DNA from 2 places in the Ferrimonas sp. YFM genome. Region 1 is predicted to be linked to the other one. Evidence: predicted binding sites of a transcription regulator. Region 1 holds the regulator's gene; the other holds the start of a gene.
The links. Region 1 encodes MetJ, which represses methionine synthesis genes. Its sites were predicted from a motif close to TAGACGTCTAGACGTCTA; they were not measured.
Positions count from the first base shown of each region.

Region 2: the regulator MetJ is predicted to act here: its motif matches at 814-831, upstream of metH (methionine synthase).

Region 1 is NZ_AP027368.1:4,275,684-4,283,155, reverse strand. It holds gene QUE41_RS19795 (PKD domain-containing protein) at 1-2,776, shown strand, start outside; gene metJ (met regulon transcriptional regulator MetJ) at 2,835-3,152, opposite strand; gene metB (cystathionine gamma-synthase) at 3,334-4,488, shown strand; gene metL (bifunctional aspartate kinase/homoserine dehydrogenase II) at 4,485-6,854, shown strand; gene metF (methylenetetrahydrofolate reductase) at 6,886-7,472, shown strand, end outside.
Region 2 is NZ_AP027368.1:840,809-848,280, forward strand. It holds gene metH (methionine synthase) at 1-812, opposite strand, end outside; gene QUE41_RS04010 (ArsR/SmtB family transcription factor) at 1,002-1,301, shown strand; gene cobO (cob(I)yrinic acid a,c-diamide adenosyltransferase) at 1,388-1,984, shown strand; gene QUE41_RS04020 (MATE family efflux transporter) at 2,010-3,341, shown strand; gene QUE41_RS04025 (YceH family protein) at 3,347-3,961, opposite strand; gene QUE41_RS04030 (LabA-like NYN domain-containing protein) at 4,287-4,760, shown strand; gene QUE41_RS04035 (phospholipid scramblase-related protein) at 4,767-5,372, opposite strand; gene queG (tRNA epoxyqueuosine(34) reductase QueG) at 5,439-6,584, opposite strand; gene QUE41_RS04045 (DUF4097 family beta strand repeat-containing protein) at 6,619-7,472, opposite strand, start outside.

The sequences.
Region 1 (7,472 bases):
GAATGCCGGGGCAGATCGAACAGCGGAGGCCGGCGAGCTGATTAATCTGGATGGCAGTGGCTCTAGCGATGCTGACGGCGACAGCCTTACTTATCGCTGGGCTCTGTTGTCTCGTCCGGTGAACAGTAAGGCCGAGCTAGTGAAGGCGGATTCCGCCTATCCTGTGCTGGTCACCGGTGAGGAGGGGGACTATCTGATTCAATTGGTGGTCAGTGATGGTCAATCCACCAGCTTGCCCGACACACTGCTCATCCATGACAAGCAGCGCAATGTGGCTCCCGTTGCCGATGCTGGTAGTGATCGTCAGGTGAGTATTGGAGATAACGTGTCATTAAGTGGCAGCGCCTCTTCCGATGGCAACGGAGACCCTCTTAGCTACCGTTGGTCATTGCTCTCTTTACCAGCGGGAAGCCAGGCAGTGCTCTCGTCAGCTGATCAGGTAAACACCGATTTTAGACTCGATGTTGCCGGGACCTTCGTGGCCCAGTTGGTGGTCAGTGATGGGGTGCTGAGCAGTGCTCCGGTGACGGTAACCATCACAAACAAGCCGTCGGGATCCATAGTGGTCAACCCCGTCCCCCAGGGGCATACATTGGTGATGAGCAGCACTTTGGGCGGCGAGGAGCAGGTCGGTGGACTCTATTCGATCAGTGAGTCGTCTTTGGGAGATATTCACCCACTCATCAGTCTCAAGGGTAAGCCGAGCGTTCAAAACAAATCTGACCTGGCATTGGTGTACAACACAAAGGATAAGAGATTTTATACCCAATTGGATACCGAGGGTGTGTACGCCGGAGGGGTCGTGCTGAGCTTCGATCCTGTGTCACAACAGGTCGAGATAGTGCGCCACATAGAGGACCAAACACTCTCTGGAAACCGGGTTTATGGTTTTAATACCCGGTTACTCCTGCACCCCGATGGCTCTGCGTTATTTGGAATGGTTAAGTTTGGGTCAGTTAATGACGCAGGCCGACTTTACCATTTGAATATTGACCGTAGCAGCGACGACTTTGGCCAATTGAGCTGGGTTGCGGAGCTGGGACAAGGCGACGGCAAGGGAAATACCTTTGGCCGCATTCCGCTGGCCAACATTCAATGGAGTGGTGATAACCGAATAATGGTGATCAACCACAACAAAAAAGGGGTGACGGAAACCAATGCCTTTGAACTGACCCCTTCAGATCCCAATGATCTGACAAAGCCATGGAACGCAAAGGGCTATGCCGATATCACCGTACCCTATGATGGGCGCTTTCAGCATTATGGAGACGACACTGTCTACAACGTGTGGAATCGCAGTCCCGATTCCATCTTCGAGGTGACAACCCGAGCCGGAGGGGCCGGTGGCTATGTCAACTTTGACTGCTTCAACCCTCTGGGGACCTTCCCCTGGGACGCTCGCAAACTCTACGGTCTGTGTCAGGGGCTTGGCAGCAGTCAGCCACCCATTCTGGTTGAGGTGAATCGTGCAAGTGCTGACAGCACCAATTTGAGGCGCTTCAGCAACTGGAGTGACTTGAAGCCTACCGGACTTGCAGCCTCTCAAAATGGCGGTTTGTTGTTTATCAATGCTACGGATCCTGCGACCTCAATTGCTGTAGAGATTGAGCGGATCTCAGGTACAGATGCACCATTCAAACATCTGCCGTCTCAAGTGAAGCAGGTGAAGAACGGAAGTTACTCGGACTCCCCCTTGATCATTGGAGATGAGCTGCGAGGAAAGCTGTTTGTGGGTGACCCTGGTATATCCAGTAACCCGGATGACCCGGTGGATGATCGCTTCGTCAGTGTTGTTAGCTTCGATGGGGGAGAGATGAACCAGGGCGCCTTCGTGACCTTGGACAGGCTGGATAACAGCGTCTCTGTCACCAGCTTGGGGTATCAGAAAGGGGCTTATACCTTTGGTCGTCCTCTGCTTCACAGTAACGGAAAACTATTTGGTTCAGTTATCTATGCCCCTGACTTCGAAGGCTTCGGGACTAACTACAGTTATGATCCTGATACGGCCATCATCGATTATGGCTCGGGGTACGGCTCAGTTCGTCCGGGGATTGCATTAGCAGAGGGGCAGACAGGCCTAATCTATGGCCTGGGTGTCGACGTGCGCGATGCTTTCCGTCAGGTGCTGTATAGCCTGGACCCTGACTCCCTGGCCTTCACCCAATTGGATAAGTTCGACAGTACCGGAAGAGCCCATGCCAACACCGAAGTGGCCATCCAGGGACAAGGGGCCTGGGTGCTTTCTGACGTTAATCTCTATTGCTTTAACCTGACTACGAGAGCCAAGGTGATGGGCCACTCATTCAGTGTCAATGGCCCTCACGACCCTGTGCGTACACTGAGTTATCTGGCAAGTCAGGATGCATGGTATCTGCCTACAAGGGCCAGCGCTGTAGCGGGTGAGGGTACCATTCAGCGCATTACCAACGACTGCTCAAGTCCAGTTCGTACGGATGCAGTTACCGGCCTTACGGATATACCCAGCACAGCGTTGTTGGTGGCGTCCGACGGCTATCTGTATTTCGGTACTGAGAATGGCAAGCTCATGCAGTTTGATCCAGTGATGGACTTGGTGAGTGAGGTTGCGACATTTGGCAATGCAGAGGTGGTCGGTTACCTGATTGAAGATCAGAACGGTGACATCCTGGGCGTGGTCCGGGGCCAAGAGGAACAGCTGTTTGCGTATCACCTGGCTACCGGGCAGGTCAGCCTGACAGAGATACCCAAAGACAGCCCAACGGACCTCTACTATCCGGGAGTTGTTGAACTCAATTAGTTGACAACGAAAAAGGGATACCTCGCGGTATCCCTTTTCTTATCAATTCGCTGGAGTCTTACTCCATCTCTTCCCAGTCGATGCCCAGGGCTTTCATCTGGCGCTTGGCAGACTCCGGAACGGTGTCCGGGTGGTCCTTTCTCAGGTCATTGTCCTCAGGCAGAGGCTGACCAGTAAAGGCGTGCAGGAAGGCTTCACAGAGCAGTTCGCTGTTGGTGGCGTGACGCAGGTTGTTGACCTGACGACGGGTACGCTCATCGGTCAGCAACTTCAATACGCCCAGCGGAATGGAGACGGTGATCTTCTTCACCTGCTCGCTTTTCTTACCGTGTTCCGCATAGGGGCTGATGTAGTTGCCGTTCCACTCAGTGCTCATTGCCTTTGCCTTTGACTTGGGTTAACGGGTGCAAATTGTAACTGCTCTGATTTCTGAGTCAAATTGTAGATATCTTAACCTATAAACGTTTAGACGTCTAAAAGTCTTGACGCCCAAATTTGGATCGACTAATTTGGACGTCCAGACATCTTGAGCGCACAGAATAACCAGGAGCCACGGAATGAGTACTCATAAGCCCGCCACCATTGTTGCCCGTGAAGGGATTGATACCGACCTGACTCATGGTGCCGTGGTGCCACCTGTCTATCTGTCCACCAACTACACCTTTGCCGGTTTCAATGAGCCGAGGCAATACGATTACACCCGCTCCGGCAACCCCACCCGGGACAGCCTGGGCAATGCCCTGGCACAGCTGGAGGAGGGCGCCGGCGCGGTGATCACCGCCACCGGTATGGCGGCGGTCAACCTGGCGGTGAACCTGCTTAAGCCTGGCGAGCGCCTGGTGGTGCCCCATGACTGTTACGGCGGCAGCTACCGCCTGTTCACCAGCCTGGCCGCCAAGGGCGCGTTCGAGCTGTCCGTAGTGGACCAGGGCGATGAGCAGGCCCTGGCCGATGCCCTGGCGCAGAATCCCAAGATGGTGTGGCTGGAAACCCCGAGCAATCCGCTGCTGCGCGTAGTGGACGTGGAGAAGGTGGCCAAGGCTGCCAAGGAAGTGGGCGCCCTGGTGGTGGCGGACAACACCTTCCTTTCTCCGGTGCTGCAGAAGCCTCTGAACCTGGGGGCGGACATCGTTATCCACTCCACCACCAAATACATCAACGGTCACTCCGACGTGGTCGGCGGTGCGGTGATTGCCCGCGAACAGGAGCTGGCGGAAACCCTGGCCTGGTGGGGCAACTGCCTGGGCATCACCGGCGCACCTTTCGATTCTTTCCTGACCCTGCGTGGCCTGCGCACCCTGCCGCTGCGCATGCGCCAGCATCAGGAGAACGCCGAGGCCGTGGTTGCCCTGCTGCAAAGCCACCCCGCAGTAGCCAAAGTGCACTATCCCGGCCTGGCATCCCACCCGGGCCATGAGCTGGCCAAGCGTCAGCAGAGCGGCTTTGGTGCCATGCTCAGCTTCGAACTCAAGGGCGGTGAGCAGCAGGTGCGTGACTTCCTGGCTCAGCTGGAGCTGTTCTCCTTGGCGGAGAGCCTGGGCGGGGTAGAGAGCCTGGTGGCGCACCCGGCCACCATGACCCACGCCGCCATGGCGCCGGAAGCCCGCCGCGCCGCCGGCATCGAAGACACCCTGATCCGCCTCTCCGTGGGCATCGAAGACAGTGAGGACCTGGTGGCGGACCTGCGCCAGGCCCTGGAGGCCGTGAAGTGACAGTGAAGCAGCTGCACAAGTTCGGTGGCTCCAGCCTGGCAGACGCCGAGTGTTACCACCGGGTCGCTCATATCCTGCAGACCCACGGTCACGCCGGGGATCTGGTGGTGGTCTCTGCCGCGGGCAAGACCACCAACGCCCTGCTGGAGCTGCTGCGACTGGCCCGTCATGGCCACAGCTACGATGAACAGCTGGCTCAGTTGCAGGCGTTCCAGCTGGGGCTGGTCACCGACACCCTGGGGGAGTCGGGGCAGCCTTTGGCTCATCAGCTGGAGTCCGACGTTCACCACATCGATCAGGCCCTGGCTGCCGAGCCCAGAGACTGCGCCGCCATCCAGGCGTTTGGCGAGCTGTGGTCTGCCCGCTTGCTGGCGGCCCTGCTGAGCAAACTGGGCGCACCGGCGACTGCCCTGGACGCCAGAGATTTCCTGTTGCTGGATGACAGCGTCCAGCCCCGCCCGGATTGGGGGCAATCCTCCGAGAACCTGCATCGCGCTCTGGCGCAGCGCCCCAACCAGCGAGTGGTGATCACCGGCTACTTTGGGGCCAACGGCCAGGGGCGCACCCGTCTGCTGGGACGCAACGGTTCTGACTACAGCGCCACCCTCATCGGTGCCCTGGCCGAAGTGACCGAGGTGACCATCTGGACCGACGTGGCCGGCATCTACAACGCCGATCCCAACCTGCTGGCGGACGCCCGTCTGCAGGCCAGCCTCAGCCTGGATGAAGCGGATCAACTGGCTCGCCTGGGCTCGCCGGTTCTGCACAGCCGTACCCTGCAGCCCCTGCGTCAGCTGGCCCTGGCCCTGAATGTTCGCTCCAGCTACACCCCGGACAGCCCTTTTACCCGCATCCTGCCCAGAGGCAACGAGCAGACCGAACCTGTGGTCACCAGCCTCAGTCGGGTGACCCTGTTTCGCTTCAAGGGCAAAGCCCCCGCGTTTCAGCAGTTGTGTGACTGGTTGGCGCAGCAGGGGTTGCCGCCCCTGGCCCACTATGACCAGCCCTTGGCCCTGGCCCTGACCTGTGAGCAGGCCAAGGCTTTGGGCAGCGAGCTGTCGGATCAGGCGAAAAGCCTGGGTCTGACCCTGCTCAGCAGCGGCGACGATTACGGTCTGGTAGGCCTGGTGAGTCAGCACCCAGGTCGACTGGCGGGGGCCTTCTCCCGCCTGCTCAGCCGCAGCGCCTTGCCCTGCTGCCGTCACGACCAGGCCCTGGTCACCCTGGTGCCGGCCCGCGAGGTGACCGCCCTGGTGGAGTCCATTCACCGTCGCTGCGCCGGGCCCCGCAAGCGCATCGGACTGGTGCTGGCCGGCAAGGGCAACATAGGGTCTGCCTGGCTGGATCTCTTTGCCCTGCAACAGCAGCAGCTCAACGAGGAGTTTGAGGCCGAGATGCGCCTGGTGGGGATCATCGGCTCCCAGCATTACCTGATTGATGAAGCGGGCATCGACGCCCGCAGCGGATTGACCCGCTACCAGGATGAAGCCCTGGAGTTTTCCTCTCTGGAGTGGCTGGATCAGGCTGCCGCCATGGATCTGGATGAGGTGGTGTTGCTGGACATTACCGCCTCGGCCACCCTGGCTTTGCACTACCCTGAGATTGTGGCCGCCGGTCTGCATCTGGTCAGCGCCAACAAGCAGGCGGGCAGCGGCCCGGGTGCCTTCTATCAGGAACTGCAGCGTCAGCTGTCCAACTGCCACCGTTACTGGCGTTACAACGCCTCGGTGGGCGCCGGGCTGCCGGTGTTCTACAGCATCGACGATCTTAAGCGCAGTGGCGATGCCATCACCTCGGTGTCCGGGGTGTTCTCCGGCACCCTGAGCTGGTTGTTCGATCACTTCGACCGCGGTGGCCCCTTCTCTGAGCTGGTGCTCAAGGCCAAGGCCGAGGGACTGACCGAACCTGACCCCAGAGACGATCTGTCTGGCCGTGACATGCAGCGCAAGCTGCTGATTCTGGCTCGCGAACTGGGGCTGAATCTGGAGCTGGAGCAGATCGAACTGGAATCCCTGGTGCCGGAGGCATTGGCGGATCTGCCGCTGGAGCAGTTCCTGGCGCGCATCGATGAACTGGACCCTGTGATGCAGGCCGCCGCCGAGGCTGCCAAGGAGCAGGGCCTGGCCCTGAGGTATGCCGCCAGCCTCACCATAGAGGCGGGCGAGGTGAAGGCCCGGGTTGGCCTGGAGCAGGTCGATCAGAGCCATCCCTTCGCCAACCTGCCAGCGGGGGACAATCAGTTCCTGTTCCTCAGTAAGCATTACCCCAACGGCCTGGTGATTCAGGGCCCGGGGGCCGGACGGGAGGTGACCGCCGCCGCGGTTCAGTCCGATTTTGTAGCCATTTGCCGACGTCTGCTGCACTGAGCCGGACGCACGTTTTACGGGAGTAGTATTTATGGGATTTCATCACGCACAGCAGTTAGAAGCCCTGAACGAGCGTTTGAGCCACCTGAAGGATATCCAGGTTTCCTTCGAGTTTTTTCCCCCTTCCACCGAGGAGATGGAGCAGACCCTGTGGAGCTCGGTTGAGCGGCTGGCGCCGCTCAAGCCCCGTTTTGTTTCCGTGACCTATGGTGCCAACTCCGGGGTGCGGGACAGAACCCATAAGGTGATCGAGAAGATCCACAATCAGACCGATCTTGTGGCCGCCCCTCACCTGACCGTGGTGGACGCCACCGAAGAGGAGCTGCGTGGCCTGGCCAACCAGTACTGGGAGCAGGGGGTGCGCCACATCGTCGCCCTGCGAGGCGACCTGCCGGAAGGCCAGGGGCGTCCCGATCGCTTCGCCGTGGATCTGGTGAAGCTGCTGAAGGAGGAGCACGACTTCGAGATCTCCGTGGCCGCCTATCCCGAGGTGCACCCGGAAGCCACTAGCGCCCAGGCGGATCTCATCAACCTCAAGCGTAAGGTGGACGCCGGAGCCAACCGCGCCATCACCCAGTTCTTCTACGACATCGAGTCCTACCTGCGTTTCCGTGACCG
Region 2 (7,472 bases), 1.2 Mb from region 1:
CTGATGCGTGCCAATTCCTCCACATAGGGGGAGAGCTCCTTGGGACCCAGGGCGCAGTTGAGGCCAATGGCCACCGGTTGGATGTGGGTCAGGGAGTTGTAGAAGGCTTCGGTGGTCTGGCCGGTGAGGGTACGCCCCGAGGCATCGGTGATGGTGCCGGAGATCATCACCGGCAGGGAGCGACCCAGCTCCTCGAACAGGGTGTCGATGGCAAACAGGGCCGCCTTGGCGTTGAGGGTATCGAACACCGTCTCCACCAGCAGGATGTCGGCGCCGCCCTCCATCAGGGCCTGGGCCGACTCATGGAAGGCAGTCACCAACTGGTCGAAACTGATGTTGCGATAACCGGGATCATTCACGTCCGGGCTGATGGAGCAGGTGCGGTTGGTGGGCCCCAATACCCCGGCCACAAACCGGGGGACGCCGGTCTCCTCGGCCACCTGGTCCGCCACCTGACGGGCCAGCCTGGCGGACTCGAAGTTGATCTCCCTGGAGAGTGACTCCATCTGGTAGTCGGCCATGGCGATGGTGGTGGAGTTGAAGGTGTTGGTTTCGATGATGTCGGCACCGGCCTGCAGATAGGCACGGTGGATGCCGGCAATGATCTCGGGCTGGGTCAGGGAGAGCAGATCGTTGTTGCCCTTGAGCTGGCAGGGCCAGTCGGCAAAGCGCTCCCCACGGTAATCCTCCTCCTCCAGGCGGTGACCCTGGATCATGGTGCCCATGGCGCCGTCCAGAATCAGTATCCGCTGTTCGAGGAGTTGCTGCAGTGTGGTAGCCATGGCGCCGTCCCTAATTTCCCAAATAGACATTTATACGTTTAGACGTCTATCTTAGCCAAGGTGATGGCCCGTGGATAGCCCCCCAGGGTAAAAAAAGCGCAATGGCGCCATAGTGGTCGATTATGGGCGGGATGCCTCCGGCTTGGGGTCTGCCCCTTGGATTTCCCTGCGCTTTGGGTCATGATTTCCCTGACATCACCATTTACCCAAGGAGAGAGGATGATCGACCACGCCGAGGCGGTGCGCCGTTTCGCCGAATTGGGCCATGACACCAGGCTGAGCATTTTCCGCCTGCTGGTCAAAGGGGGCCTGCAGGGGCTGAATGTGGGCGAGATTCAGCAGCATCTGTCCATTCCCGGATCGACCCTGAGCCATCACATCAGCCGGCTGATGAACGCCAACCTGGTGACCCAGGAGCGACGTGGCCGTGAGCTGATCTGTCGCGCAAACCTGGAAGCCACCGATGAACTGATGGGCTTTCTCAGTGCCGAGTGTTGCTCCCTGGAGAGCTCGGACTGACCCGAATCACTGTGGGTTTTCCCATGCCATGGGCCGAAAGAACCCCGTAAAATGAACCCTTTTCCTTGCAGATACAGGATGAATCCATGACCGATACGAACCAGCGCCACAAGGAACGGCAGCAGAAGGTAAAAGAGAAGGTGGATGCCAAGGTCGCCCAGGCCCAGGAGGAGCGGGGCGTGGTGCTGATCCTAACCGGGAACGGCAAAGGAAAATCCACCGCGGGCTTTGGTACCGTGGCCCGTGCCGTCGGTCATGGCCAGAACTGCGCCGTGGCTCAGTTCATCAAGGGCAACTGGGCCTGCGGTGAGCGGGACTTGCTGGCCGGACACGGCGTGCGCTTCCATGTGATGGCCACCGGCTTTACCTGGGAGACCCAGGACAAGGAAGCGGACACGGCCGCGGCCCAGGAGGTGTGGCAGCAAATAAAGCAGGAGCTGGCGGATCCCAAAGTGGACCTGGTGCTGCTGGATGAGATCACCTACATGACCAATTACGGTTACCTGGATCTGGATGAGGTGATTCAGGCCATCGCCGACAGGCCGCGGGAGCAGAGCGTGGTGATCACCGGTCGCGCCGCCCACCGTCGTTTGGAGGAGCTGGCGGACACCGTCTCGGAAGTGCGGCCACTCAAGCACGCCTTCGAGGCGGGCATCAAGGCACGTAAAGGGGTAGACTGGTAAGCCTGACAGCGCCTACGAGTCCCCCATGCAAGATTCCCTTAAGCGCCAGTTCTGGCGCTTTTTAGTCCCTACCGTTGCCGCCATGATGGTGAGCGGCCTGTACCAGTTTGTGGATGGCCTGTTTGTCGGCCAGCAGATCGGTGCCGTGGGGCTGGCGGCCATCAACATCGCCTGGCCGGTGATCGGCCTGGTGTATGGCGCGGCGCTGATGGTGGGCATAGGCGCCGGCGCCCTCTCCTCCATGGCCCGGGGAGAGGGGGACGGTGCTCGGGCGGCGCGCTGGCTGGGTGGTGGCCTCTCGCTGTTGCTGATGATGGCCGTGCTCTGCGGCGTTTTGCTGCTGCTCCTGGGGGAGAGCTTGCTGACCCTGCAGCAAGCCTCTGGTGAGGTGTTGGCCATGGCCAGGAGTTACCTGCAGGTGCTGGCCTGGGGTTGCCCTCTGGCCCTTGGCGGGATCGCCATCCCCTTTCTGGTGCGCAACGACGACGCCCCCAACCTGTCCACCCTGCTCATCGGCGGTGGCGCCCTGGCCAACATCGCCCTGGATTACCTGTTCATTGTGCAGCTGGACTGGCAGCTGCAAGGGGCCGCCCTGGCCACCGTCCTGTCTCAGGCCCTGGTGTTGCTGCTGGGTCTGGCCTATTTTCGCTCCTCGTTGTGCCGCACCCGACTCTCCCTGGCGGACGCCGGACTGAGCCTCGCGGATGCCAAAGCCATACTGTCCCTGGGGATGGCCAGCTGGCTGATGTACCTCTACTACAGCTTCATCACCGCGGTGCACAACGCCATGTTTCTCGAGTATGGGGATGCCATCCAGGTCGGGGCCTTCTCCATCGTCGGCTACCTGTGTGTGGTCTATTACCTGTTTGCCGAGGGGGTCGCCGGCGGTGCCCAGCCGTTGCTCAGCTATCTGTTTGGCGCCAGGGAGTACCCCAGTTTGCAGAAGGTGATGGGCTGGGCCCTGGGGTTGGTGCTGATCTCCGGCCTGCTCACCGTTCTGCTGTTTGTCACCATGCCCACCCCACTGATTCATGCCTTCAACAACGACGACCCTGCCCTGTATGAGGCCACCCGTCAGGGGCTGGCCTGGCACACCTGGGCCCTCTATTTTGACGGCATCATCTTCGTGATTGCCGCCTATTTTCAGTCGGTAGGCGATGGCCGCCGGGCCGGGATCATTACCCTGGCCAATCTGGCACTGCAGCTGCCCTTCTTGTTGCTGCTGCCTGTCTGGCTGGGGGTTCAGGGGGTGTGGATTTCGGTGCCGCTGTCCAACACCCTGCTGGTGATCTGGGTGCTGTGGCTGTTGAGGCAGGATTGGCAGCGGCGGGGATTGCCGCTGCGCGTTAGGGGGTAACCGCTCTAGCGGCTGGCCAGCTCCCCTTTCAGGCGTTCAATCTCCGCCTTGAGGATCATCACTTCATGCTCCAGCTCCTGAATACGGGCCTTATCGTCCGCCACCACGTCGGCGGTGGTGGGCATGGACACCTCCCCTGAGAACAGGTGGGCGTAGCGGGCCTCCCGCTTGCCGGCTTCCCGGGGCAGTTGCACCACCATCTCCCGCTCGGCCAGCCCCTGCAGCGCCGAGTCAACCGCAGTCACATCGGCAAACTGGGCCAGGCGGCCGGTGCGGCTGCGAAGCTCACCCGGGGTCTGGGGGCCGCGCAGCAGCAGCACGCACACCAGGGCCCGCTCCTGCTCACTCAGTTTCAGGCCACCGAAGGCGGTGTTGCAGAACCTGTGCTTGTACTTGCTGGCCCGGGCGCCGCCCTCCTCACTGACCAGGCGGCGATCCATCAGGGCGTTGAGGGTCTGACGAATCTCGTTGTCGCTGAGGGAGAGCACCGGGTCCCGGTTGCTCTTCTGGTTGCAGGCGCTTTTCAGGGAGTTGAGGGTCAAAGGGTAGAGATCAGGGGTGGTGCTCTCTTTCTCCAAGAGGCAGCCGATGACTCGGGTTTCGTTAAGGGTCAGGTTCATCTCCACGGCGGGCCTCCTTAGCAGTTAGACCGACTCAGTATTTCCCCTGGCGGATAAAACGGCAAGCCCTGGCGCAGATGACTGGCCAGCCTTTGAGCAATGACAGAGGAAAAAGGGTTAGAGACTTGATCCACAATAAGAAAGGTCAGAGAAGCCTCGTGGGGCCAACTCTGTCTATCGGCAGGAAGGTAAAATTGTTTAGAAAACATTCAATCTAATTGTCAGAATTGCCGGTCGGCGTCTGAATTCTGGCCAATGAAATTGAACCTGGGTCGTTAGTTTCTGTATTCTGGTGACTTATCTCTAAGTTGCCGTGGAACCTCCCTTGAACCGCATCGCCGTCTTCGTGGATGTGCAGAACATCTACTACACCTGTCGCCAAGCCTTCGGTAGCCAGTTTAACTACCGGGCTCTGTGGCAGCACCTGTGCAATCAGGGAGAGATTGTGTTTGCCACCGCCTACGCCACTCATAAGGGCGACGATGGTCAGCGCAAGTTTCAGGATGCCCTTAAACACATTGGTTTCGATGTGAAGCTCAAACCCTTTATCCAGCGGGCCGATGGTTCGGCCAAAGGGGACTGGGATGTGGGGATCACCATAGACGTGATGGAGCAGGCCCCCCAGGTGGACACCGTGGTGCTGCTCTCAGGCGACGGCGACTTCGACCTGCTGCTGCACAAGGTCAGCCGGGACTACGGAGTGGATGCCCGGGTCTACGGGGTGCCCGCCCTGACCGCCCACTCCCTGATGGAGGCGGCGTCCGAGTTCTGTCCCATAGGCCCGGCGATGCTGCTGTAACGATTGTCAGTTGTTCGCCTTCTTCTCAAAATACTGCAGATCGATAAACAGGGTGGCCATCAGCAGCAACTGACGGCTGCGGTTGTCCAGAGAGGGATCACTGTACTCCACCACGAAGTTGTCCTTGTCGGTAAACAGCTCGGTCAGTCCCCCTGACCAGCGTTTGCTGATGCAGGCCACGTCCCGTCCCTGACGCTGTACCGGAAAGGTCCAGATGCGCCACAGGGGCGAGGCGACCGTCATTAACACCCGGCCATGCTCATCTTCGATGTCGAACTTCTTGTGCAGCAGGGCGAAGCGCTGCTGAACCGTCCCTAGCCGGACGCCGCTGGCATCGCTCACCTCCAGGCACTGAAACCACCAGCGGAAAGGGTGGTGGGCAACCAATAGAGGTGTTCGCTGGGGTGAGAACAGGTGGATGTCGAAACGGCGCCAGTGACCAAACAGCTGCCGGGAGAGGGTGCCCAGCATGCCGGAGCTCTGTTCGGCGGCGTAGCCCAGGGGGCGTTCATGGGCGTCCAGCACCTGGTAGCGGTTGCGGCTTTCGAAGCCGAACAGCTCGGCCATCTCAAACACTTGCTGAATGCGGATTCTGGAGTGGTTCTCTAGCATAGCGGGCTCCTTGCTGAAGCCACTACTATAGCGAATCTATCGGAATCTATTGATACTTTTGCAAAATCAGGCGTCTCTGGGCAGGCCTTTCTGGACCACACGAATCAGCCGTTGTTGCTGTTTGCTCATCTTGCCCAGGCCGCTGCGTTGCTGCGCCAGGGCCCAGCGAATGTGTTCATCCACCATCTCATCCACCCTGCCCAGTCCCCGCTCCAGGGCGTCGATGATCGCCTCATCGGCGGGGGCGTTCCCCAGGGCCACTGCCAGGTTGCGCTGCCAGCGACAGAAGCCGATGCGGCGGATGGGGGAGCCCTCGGTGGCGCTGAGAAATTCCGCCTCGTCCCACTGCCACAGGGTCAGCAGCGGCGCCTGATGCAGTTGAGGGCGAGTGTGAAAGTCCCCCTCTGCGGTTAGAGGCGCCTCCCGGTTGTGGGGGCAGGCCAGCTGGCAATCGTCACAGCCGTAGATGCGATTGCCCATCAGAGGACGCAGTGCCTGCGGAATGGCCTCGTCGGATTCGATGGTCAGGTAGGAGATGCAGCGGCGGGCGTCGACCACGTAGGGGGCGACGATCGCCTGGGTGGGGCAGAGGGTGAGGCAGGCGGTGCAACTGCCGCAGTCTCCCTGGTAGGGGGCATCTTCAGGCAGAGGCAGGTTGGTGAGCAGCTCGCCGATAAAGAACCAGCTGCCCGCTTGCCGGTCGATCAGCAGTGAGTGCTTACCTACCCAGCCCAGTCCGGCCTCCTTGGCCAGGGGGCGCTCCAGGATGGGGGCGGAGTCCACGAAGGGGCGGCCATCGAACTGGGCGACCCGCTCTCTCAGGCGGTTGCCCAGTTGCTTAAGGCGGTTGCGCATCAGCTTGTGGTAGTCCCGCCCTCCGGCGTAACGGCTGATGTAACCGAGATCCGGCTGACTGAGGGTAGCGGCAAATCCCGCCTCTGGGGGCAGGTAGTCCATGCGCACCACGATGGCGGTGACACTGCCCGGATGCAGCAGGGCGGGCTGGGTGCGCATCTCCTGGTTGCGGGTCATGTAGGCCATGTCACCGTGGTAATGGTTGGCCAGCCACTGTTGCAGGGCGCCTTGCTCGCCGGTCAGGTCCAGACGGGCGATGCCACAGGCGGCAAACCCCAGCTCACTGGCCCAGGCCTTGATCTCAATGGACAGGGCGCCCCAGTCCGGCGCGCCCTGTGTTGTGCTTTGGTCGTTCATGGGGGCTAGGGTATCAGATCTGCCCCCAAGGGTCCTATTTCAGGTGTCCGGAGGTCATGGGGGCCAGGGTCAGCGAACCATTGACGGTTTTCATCTCCACCTTGGCGTCCCCCTGGCCCTGGCTGAAGCTCAGGCTCTCGGTGGGGACATACTCACCCCGTTTCGGCTGGTGTTCGCTGATGCGGTTGCTGATGTCACCGCCGGGGCCGGTATCCAGCTTGAAGCGGGCTGAGGCATCCCGGGGCAGACTCAGTTTGGTGTCGCCATTGACGGTGTCGAAACTCAGCCTAGCGTTGCCGGTGAGGCTGTCCACCTCCACCTGGATGTCCCCGCTGACGCTGGTCACCTCCAAGGCGCCCACCTGAGTCAGTTGAAGCTGGATATCACCGGAGACGTTCTCCACTTCGAGCCTGTCGCCGGCGCGGCTCAGCTGCACTTCGCCACTGACCGACTCCACACTGGTGTCGCCCTGAAGCTGCGCCGCCTTGATGTCACCGCTGACGGTTTCCAGCTCAATCTCTCCCTCCAGGGCGGTGGCGGTGATGTTGCCGCTGACGCTGTCCACTTCCACCTCACCGGAGACCCGGGCTATCTCGAGATCGCCGCTGACGCTCTCCAGCTCCAGCCCACGGTTGAGGTCGCTGACGTTGAAGTCGGTGCTGACCCCTGTGGCTTCCACCTCGATGGAGCCGGGCAGGGTAACGGTCAGGGTGCTGCCGTCGTTGTCCCCCTGCCATTGACTGGGCATCTTGACCTCGGCCACCAGGGTGTTGCCCTCCCGTTCAAACACCCACTCCTTGGCCTGGTCATCCAGTTCACCCTGAACCCGGATCTCGCTGTGGCTGCCGCCGGTCAGGGTGACCTCTCCCCGCGGCACCACCAGGGTCA